Tunturibacter gelidoferens: one gene and its partner. The protein of the gene in region 1 interacts with the protein of each later gene in a pairwise test. Links are inferred from orthologs where the notes say so. Each region holds a gene or a part of one and is shown on either strand. Other genes may lie near its edges. The genes, in order: recA and dprA.

Region 1 (3,140 bases):
GTGCCTTCGCCGATGGAGCCGCTGGCTGATCCGACCGATGGAACAACTTCTGTAACCTCCACTTCAGACCAAAGGACGAACTGACATGCGCATGAGACCTTTACTTTCGATTGTTTTATTTGCGACTCTTTCTGGAACTTTTTTGACGGCGCAGCCACCGGCAGGTTCGCCACCGCAGCCGGGTGGCCCGATGGATCGGGACCGCGGCGGATGGGGTGGAGGAGCGGGGATGCGCGGGGGCTTTCGCATCGGGCCTCCAGGGATTTGGTGGCATAATCCTGACCTGATCCAGAAGCTGACGCTTACGCCGGACCAGCAGAAGAAGATGGATGACATCCTTCAGCAGAGCAAGCTGCAGCTGATCGACTTGAGGGCGAACGTCGAGAAGCAGGAGGTTCTGATGGAGCCGATGCTGGCGGCGAATCCTCCGGATACGAACAAGATCCTGGCGCAGATCGACCAGACAGCCCAGGCTCGCGCGGAGCTTGAAAAGGCGAACGCCAAGATGCTGCTGGCAATTCGCAACGTGCTGACACCGGACCAATGGACCAAACTGCAGGCCGAGGGGCGCGAGCGCCGCCGCATGAGGATGCAGGGTGGACCGGAAGGACCGGGTCGGGTTCCCGATGGCCAGGGACCACCTCCAGGTGGCCCGGGCGGCGGCGAGGGGATGTAGTAAGGGGCTGCGTTGCCAGCTTTGGTTCCCTCGTTTTTCAGGGGGTCCCCCCTATTACCTGCGCATAAGTCGCTTATTTCATTAGCTTAGAGCATGGGTATTACCTTGTAAAACCTTCATTCCAAACGAGTTGCCTGCAGATTCCTGCAGGCAAAGGAGTTACGGGAGTTTTTGTGTTTCTGAAAGTAAAAGCCCCGGGATTAGCCCGGGGCTTTTTTCATCTGATTCCAGTATAAATTGTTTGGCGTAACTCATGTGCCACGTCTATGTGGCTTGTTTGCATAGATTTAGCTTCGATTGGGGCTTGACAACTGAAAACCCCTCTGTCTGAAAACCCCCTCTGGCTGCGAAAAAGACAAATACAGGGATCTCCACTGCACAATGAACGATGAAACCGTTCGCGGTTCGCCGAGATGACGTGTCGTATGTGGCTTCCAGAGGCATTTAGACGGAGAAGCGCCGGCAAACCTGATGCCGGCGCTTCCTCGGGTGCTTCCCTGCTTGTGATGACGATTACTTTTTGGCTCGGACGGCTTCCTTGGCCTGAACGGGGCCGTCGGCGGGAACCGGGGGGACTTCGGCTGAGGCTACGCCGGAGATGCCGAGCTTCTTGCGTAGTTCGGAGTCGACGCGGGCGAAGACGTCTTTGTTTTCCTTCATGAAGGCGCGAACGTTCTCGCGGCCCTGGCCGATGCGCTCGCCCTGGTAGCTGTACCAGGCTCCGCTCTTGTCCACGATGTTGTGCAGGACGGCGAGGTCGAGCACGTCTCCCTCGCGGGAGATGCCTTCGCCGTAGAGGATGTCAAACTCGGCGTCGCGGAAGGGTGCGGCGACCTTGTTCTTGACGATCTTGACCTTGGTGCGGGAGCCGACGACCGAGTCGCCGTCCTTGACTGCGCCGATGCGGCGGATGTCGATGCGGACCGAGGAGTAGAACTTGAGGGCCTTGCCGCCGGTGGTGGTCTCGGGGTTGCCGAACATGACGCCGATCTTCTCGCGGATCTGGTTGATGAAGATCAAGCAGGTTCGGGACTTCGAGACGGTTCCGGTGAGCTTGCGGAGGGCCTGCGACATGAGTCGAGCCTGCAGGCCCATGTGGGAGTCGCCCATCTCGCCGTCGAGTTCGGCCTTGGGGACGAGCGCGGCGACCGAGTCGACTACGAGGACGTCGATGGCGTTCGAGCGGACAAGGGCTTCGACGATCTCGAGGGCCTGTTCGCCGTAGTCGGGCTGCGAGACGAGGAGGTTGTCGATGTCGACGCCGAGTTTGGCGGCGTAGGCAGGGTCGAGCGCGTGTTCTGCGTCGACGAAGGCAGCAAGGCCGCCGGCTTTTTGGGCTTCGGCGATGATCTGGAGGGTGATGGTGGTCTTGCCCGAGGACTCAGGGCCAAAGATCTCGATGACGCGACCACGTGGGACGCCGCCAACGCCGAGCGCCGCGTCGAAGGAGATGGAACCGGTAGAGATGACCGAGATGGGAACGACGTCTTTCGAGCCGAGCCGCATGATGGAACCCTTGCCAAACTGCTTTTCCAGCCCGGAAAGGGCCAGTTCTATTGCCTTGCTGCGGTCATCTGCCACGATATTTCTCTCCTGAAGAGTGAGTGAAAGGGAGGTCGATGTTTCAATTTGGGATTCTAGCATTCAAAACGGGAAAAGCAAATAAAAGGCGAATACAACTTAGAGGTGATTTTTGGAAGACCGTGTCCTGCCGGACGGGCCCACTACGCGTAGGGCGTAGTGGGCCCGTCCGGCAGGACATATCCTCAGCTTTGATTACGTCCTAGTGGTGGTCATCGTGATGATCGTGGTGGTCGTCGTGATGATCGTCGTAGTGATGATCGCGATGGTCTTCGTGGTCCCAGTGTCCTTCGTGCATCTGCCATCCTTGCTCGTAGTGGTCGTAGTGCGGATGGCTCCAGTAGGCTCCGGCATAGGGCGGACGGTCCCATCGGCCGGGAACCCAGACGTAGCGACCGTCGTTGACTCCCCAGTAGCCATCAACCCAGGCATACCCGTCTCCGGGCATGGGTGGGCGTACTTCGTAACGCAACGGCGGAGGCGTTCTGCCGATGTAGATGCCGATCTGGCCAAACGAGGGCATTGTCAGGGTGACTGTGGTGACTGCAGCAAAAAGCCATTTCATCTTCAAATTAAGTTCTCTCCGTTTCAGTTCCACGTTCGAGGGAACCCTATCTTCGTGGCGATGTCAATGACCCCAGCGGTGTCTTCCCCGATACGGGGTTCGGCTGTAAGAGGCCCCAGAGGTGAGGTTGGGTGCGTTTGGAAGCTGCCGCACGGGGCAGACACCTGCGCTTGAGGGAGGACTGTTCCGCGCCTGTTCCCTGGGCTGAGCGGTTATCTCCGCAGCAAGTCTACTGGCTCGTTGACGTCTTCGATGCGGAAGTATTGCGCGAGGGATGGGTGCTTTTTGGCGACTGCGCGGTACATCTCCCAGGCGACG
Region 2 (3,312 bases), 2.2 Mb from region 1 along the record:
GTGGACGGTGCGCGAATGGGTGACGACGGAAGAGGGAAGGGCTGCGCGAATCGGGAGTTTGATGGAGTGCAAGAGGTGCGATGAGGAGGAAAAATAGCAGGTTGGTAGTAGGATTCTCGCGAGACTGCACAGTTCATTCGGAAGGGAGCAGAAAGAATGGATGGATTGTTGAAAGCTGGCCGCCTCTTCTTTGCCATCGCAATGGCCCTCTTCGGCGTGGAGTATTTCATCTATGTCGCAGGGTTGAAGGGCCCGATCCCTGGCCCTCCGTGGATACCGGGGTCGCACGCGGTAGCTGTGCTGACCGGTGCCGCGCTGATCGCGGTTGCGGTCTGCATCGTGACGGAAAAACTGGCGCGGCTGGCGGCGGCGCTTTTGGGTGTTGCTCTGTTTTTGTACGTCCTGTTTCTGCAACTCCCCAGGCTCATCGCGCAGCCGCATAGTCCCGATCCCTGGACCAGCGGCTTCGAGCTTCTGGCTTTGATGGGTGGCGCCTTCGTGCTGGCCAGGATCGAGATTCCGGACGGGCTCAGGCTTGAGCCGACCAACAAGGTCTTGTCACATTTAGCCATCTTCGGGCGCGTCGGGTTTGCTCTCGCGCTTGTGGTCTTCGCCGTGCAGCATTTCCTGTATGCGAAGTTTGTGGCGACAATTGTCCCCGCATGGATTCCCGCGCGCCTCTTCTGGTCGTACTTTGTCGGAGTGGCGTTTGTCGCAGCTGCTCTGGCGATCGTTACCAGGCAGATGGCGCGGACTGCCTCAATCCTGTTGGGCACAATGTTTTTTATCTGGGTCGTTATACTTCACGTGCCCCGCGTCGCAGCCCAACCGCGCAATGGCGACGAATTCACTAGCCTTCTAGTTGCATTGGCGATGAGTGGCGCGTCTTTTATTCTTGCGGAGAGTTTCGCACCCGACCTCGTCGCGTGAGATGCGATACAGTGACGGTGAGCCTCTGTCAGCGCTGATTCTTGAGAATCGTCGAGGGCGGAGGCTTGCGAAGCATACCGATGAAGAGGACGATGAATGGCTTTGGCGCAGCAGGATGCAGCAGTAGTAAAGGAACAGGCACGTTTGGCATGGGTGGCATTGACGCTGACGCCGGGAATGGGACCCACACGAATCTGGAAGGCGATGAATCGGCTGGGCGCAGCGGAGCGGGTGCTTGAGGCTTCGCTTACCGAGCTGGAAGGCGCGGGGATGCCGGCGCAGTCTGCGCAGTTTGTCTTCGAAGGCAAAGCGAAGGCAGCGGCTGAAGACGAGTTGAAGCGTGTAGGCGAAGCCGGCGGCAGTATATTGACGCCTGAAGACGAGGCCTACCCTGAACGGCTGCGTGAGATCTACGATCCTCCGTCGGCGCTCTGGATCCGCGGCGAGGTCTCTCTGCTGGCGCGGCCGGGAATTGCGGTCGTGGGAACGCGACAGCCGTCGCCGTACGGAGCGGGGATGGCGGAGCTGCTCTCGCGTGACCTGGCGAATCGGCGGATGGTGATCCTCAGCGGCATGGCTCGTGGCGTCGATACTGCCGCGCACAAGGGCGCGATCGAAGCTGGTGGAAAGACCGTCGCGGTGTGGGGCACGGGCATCGACGTCATCTATCCCAAAGAGAATAAGAAACTGGCGGAGCAGATCGTCGCGACCGGGGGGACAATCGTCAGCGAGTACCCGCTCGGAACATTTCCTGCGCCGCAGAACTTTCCTATTCGCAACCGGATTCTGAGTGGAATGAGCGTCGGCGTGCTGGTCATCGAAGCCGCCGAGTACAGCGGAACCAGAATTACGGCGCGGTGCGCGATGGAGCAGAATCGCGACGTTTATGCCGTCCCCGGGAACGTGACGAACAAGAACGCATGGGGGCCTAACACCCTGATAAAACAGGGGGCTAAGCTGACGGCTACCTGGGAGGACATCTGGGAGGATCTGCCATCGCAGATCAGGCTGGCCCTGGAGGACGAGCAGGCAGCAGCCGGAGGCGGCTCTGAATCGAAACCGGGAGGTGCTGCATCTCTATTTAACGATACGCCGCTTCCCGAGCACGAAAAGATCGTCTTCGAAAAGCTGCGGCACGATGAGTCGACGCAACTGGACGAGCTGATCGAACAGTTGGAGGCAGAGTTGGGATCCGCAGAGATCTTTACCGCGCTGTTCGAACTGGAGCTTGCAGGACGCGTTCGGCAACTGCCCGGAAAAAATTATGTGCGAGCGTTTTGAGTCTCAGTGGCAAGGTTGATTCCTGCGGCGAAGTGGATGCCGCAAACATAAACGTAAGCTCAGAGTTTCGTTCGACTTGGCGAGTTATCCACAGCGTGGGTCGGCTTGTCAGTTTGAGTTGCTGTGCTATGACCTTCTCAGTCCGATTTCGTCAGTTGAGGAATCATGGCGAGATGACGTGTTTGCAGAACTCGTGTTAGGTTCGCAATGGAATAAGGATGTGTGGAACGTTTTGCCTCGGCAATGCGTTCTGGTGGATGAAGGGAACAAATGGGTAAATCATTAGTTATCGTCGAATCGCCGGCGAAGGCGAAGACGATTGGGAAGTATCTCGGCAGCGACTACGTGGTGGAGGCCTCGATCGGCCACATCATGGACCTGCCGAAGAACGACATCGGCGTAGAGCTGAAGAGGCGGACGTTCGAGCCGACGCTGATTGTGTCTCCAGGTAAAGAGAAGGTGGTGGATCGGCTGAAGAAGCTGGCGTCGAAGGCGGACATGGTCTACCTTGCGCCGGACCCCGACCGCGAAGGCGAGGCGATTGCCGCGCATCTCTCGATTCAGCTGCTGCCGATGATGAAGGACAAGTCGAAGGTTCGGCGTGTCACCTTTAATGAGATCACCAAAAAGGCCGTGCAGGCTGCGTTTTTGAACGCTCGCGATATTGATGAGGATCTGGTGGATGCGCAGCAGACGCGGCGCGTGCTGGACCGGCTGGTGGGTTATCAGGTCTCTCCGCTGCTCTGGGACAAGGTTCGGCGCGGGCTTTCGGCGGGACGTGTGCAAACCGTCGCGCTGCGGCTGATCGTCGAGCGCGAGCAGGAGATTAATGACTTCAATCCAGTGGAGTACTGGACCATCGATGCACAGCTTGAGCCGACTGCGAATAAGCAGAGCTTTACGGCACGGTTTGTCGGTGTCAATGGCGTTCCCGCCCGTGTTGCAAACGGAAAAGATGAAGAGGGCAAAGAGCTCTTTCTGTCGAACGCGCTGCCTGATCACGAGGCGGTAGACGAGGTTGTCAGCGAGCTGAAGGTTGCAAAGTGGAGTGTTCGCTCGGTTGAGAAGAAGGAGCGCAGAAGCAATCCGAAGGCTCCGTTC

The links.
Region 2: the proteins of recA (region 1) and dprA interact in binary tests that used the Bacillus subtilis proteins (3 or more experiments, as listed by UniProt). The link is inferred for Tunturibacter gelidoferens from one-to-one orthologs.

What each region holds. Positions count from the first base shown.
Region 1 is NZ_CP132938.1:5,259,394-5,262,533, forward strand. The notes cover bases 224-3,045. They hold recA (recombinase RecA), read right to left. Parts: upstream 2,258-3,045; coding sequence 1,190-2,257; downstream 224-1,189. Other genes in these bases: RBB81_RS22545 (Spy/CpxP family protein refolding chaperone), read left to right, coding at 224-676; RBB81_RS22555 (YXWGXW repeat-containing protein), read right to left, coding at 2,460-2,822; RBB81_RS22560 (FAD-dependent thymidylate synthase), read right to left, coding at 3,035-3,045. In the rest of the region: RBB81_RS22540 (hypothetical protein), read left to right, coding at 1-84; more of RBB81_RS22545, read left to right, coding at 92-223; more of RBB81_RS22560, read right to left, coding at 3,046-3,140. UniProt on the Bacillus subtilis protein: Multifunctional protein involved in homologous recombination, DNA repair and competence.
Region 2 is NZ_CP132938.1:3,087,068-3,090,379, forward strand. Bases 125-3,118 are described here. They hold dprA (DNA-processing protein DprA), read left to right. Parts: upstream 125-1,026; coding sequence 1,027-2,211; downstream 2,212-3,118. Other genes in these bases: RBB81_RS13720 (hypothetical protein), read left to right, coding at 157-930; topA (type I DNA topoisomerase), read left to right, coding at 2,482-3,118. Outside these bases: RBB81_RS13715 (DUF3565 domain-containing protein), read left to right, coding at 1-97; more of topA, read left to right, coding at 3,119-3,312. UniProt on the Bacillus subtilis protein: Protein that helps load RecA onto ssDNA during transformation. Binds cooperatively to circular ssDNA, is able to bridge different segments of DNA. Favors the loading of RecA onto SsbA- or SsbB-coated ssDNA and formation of RecA-DNA filaments.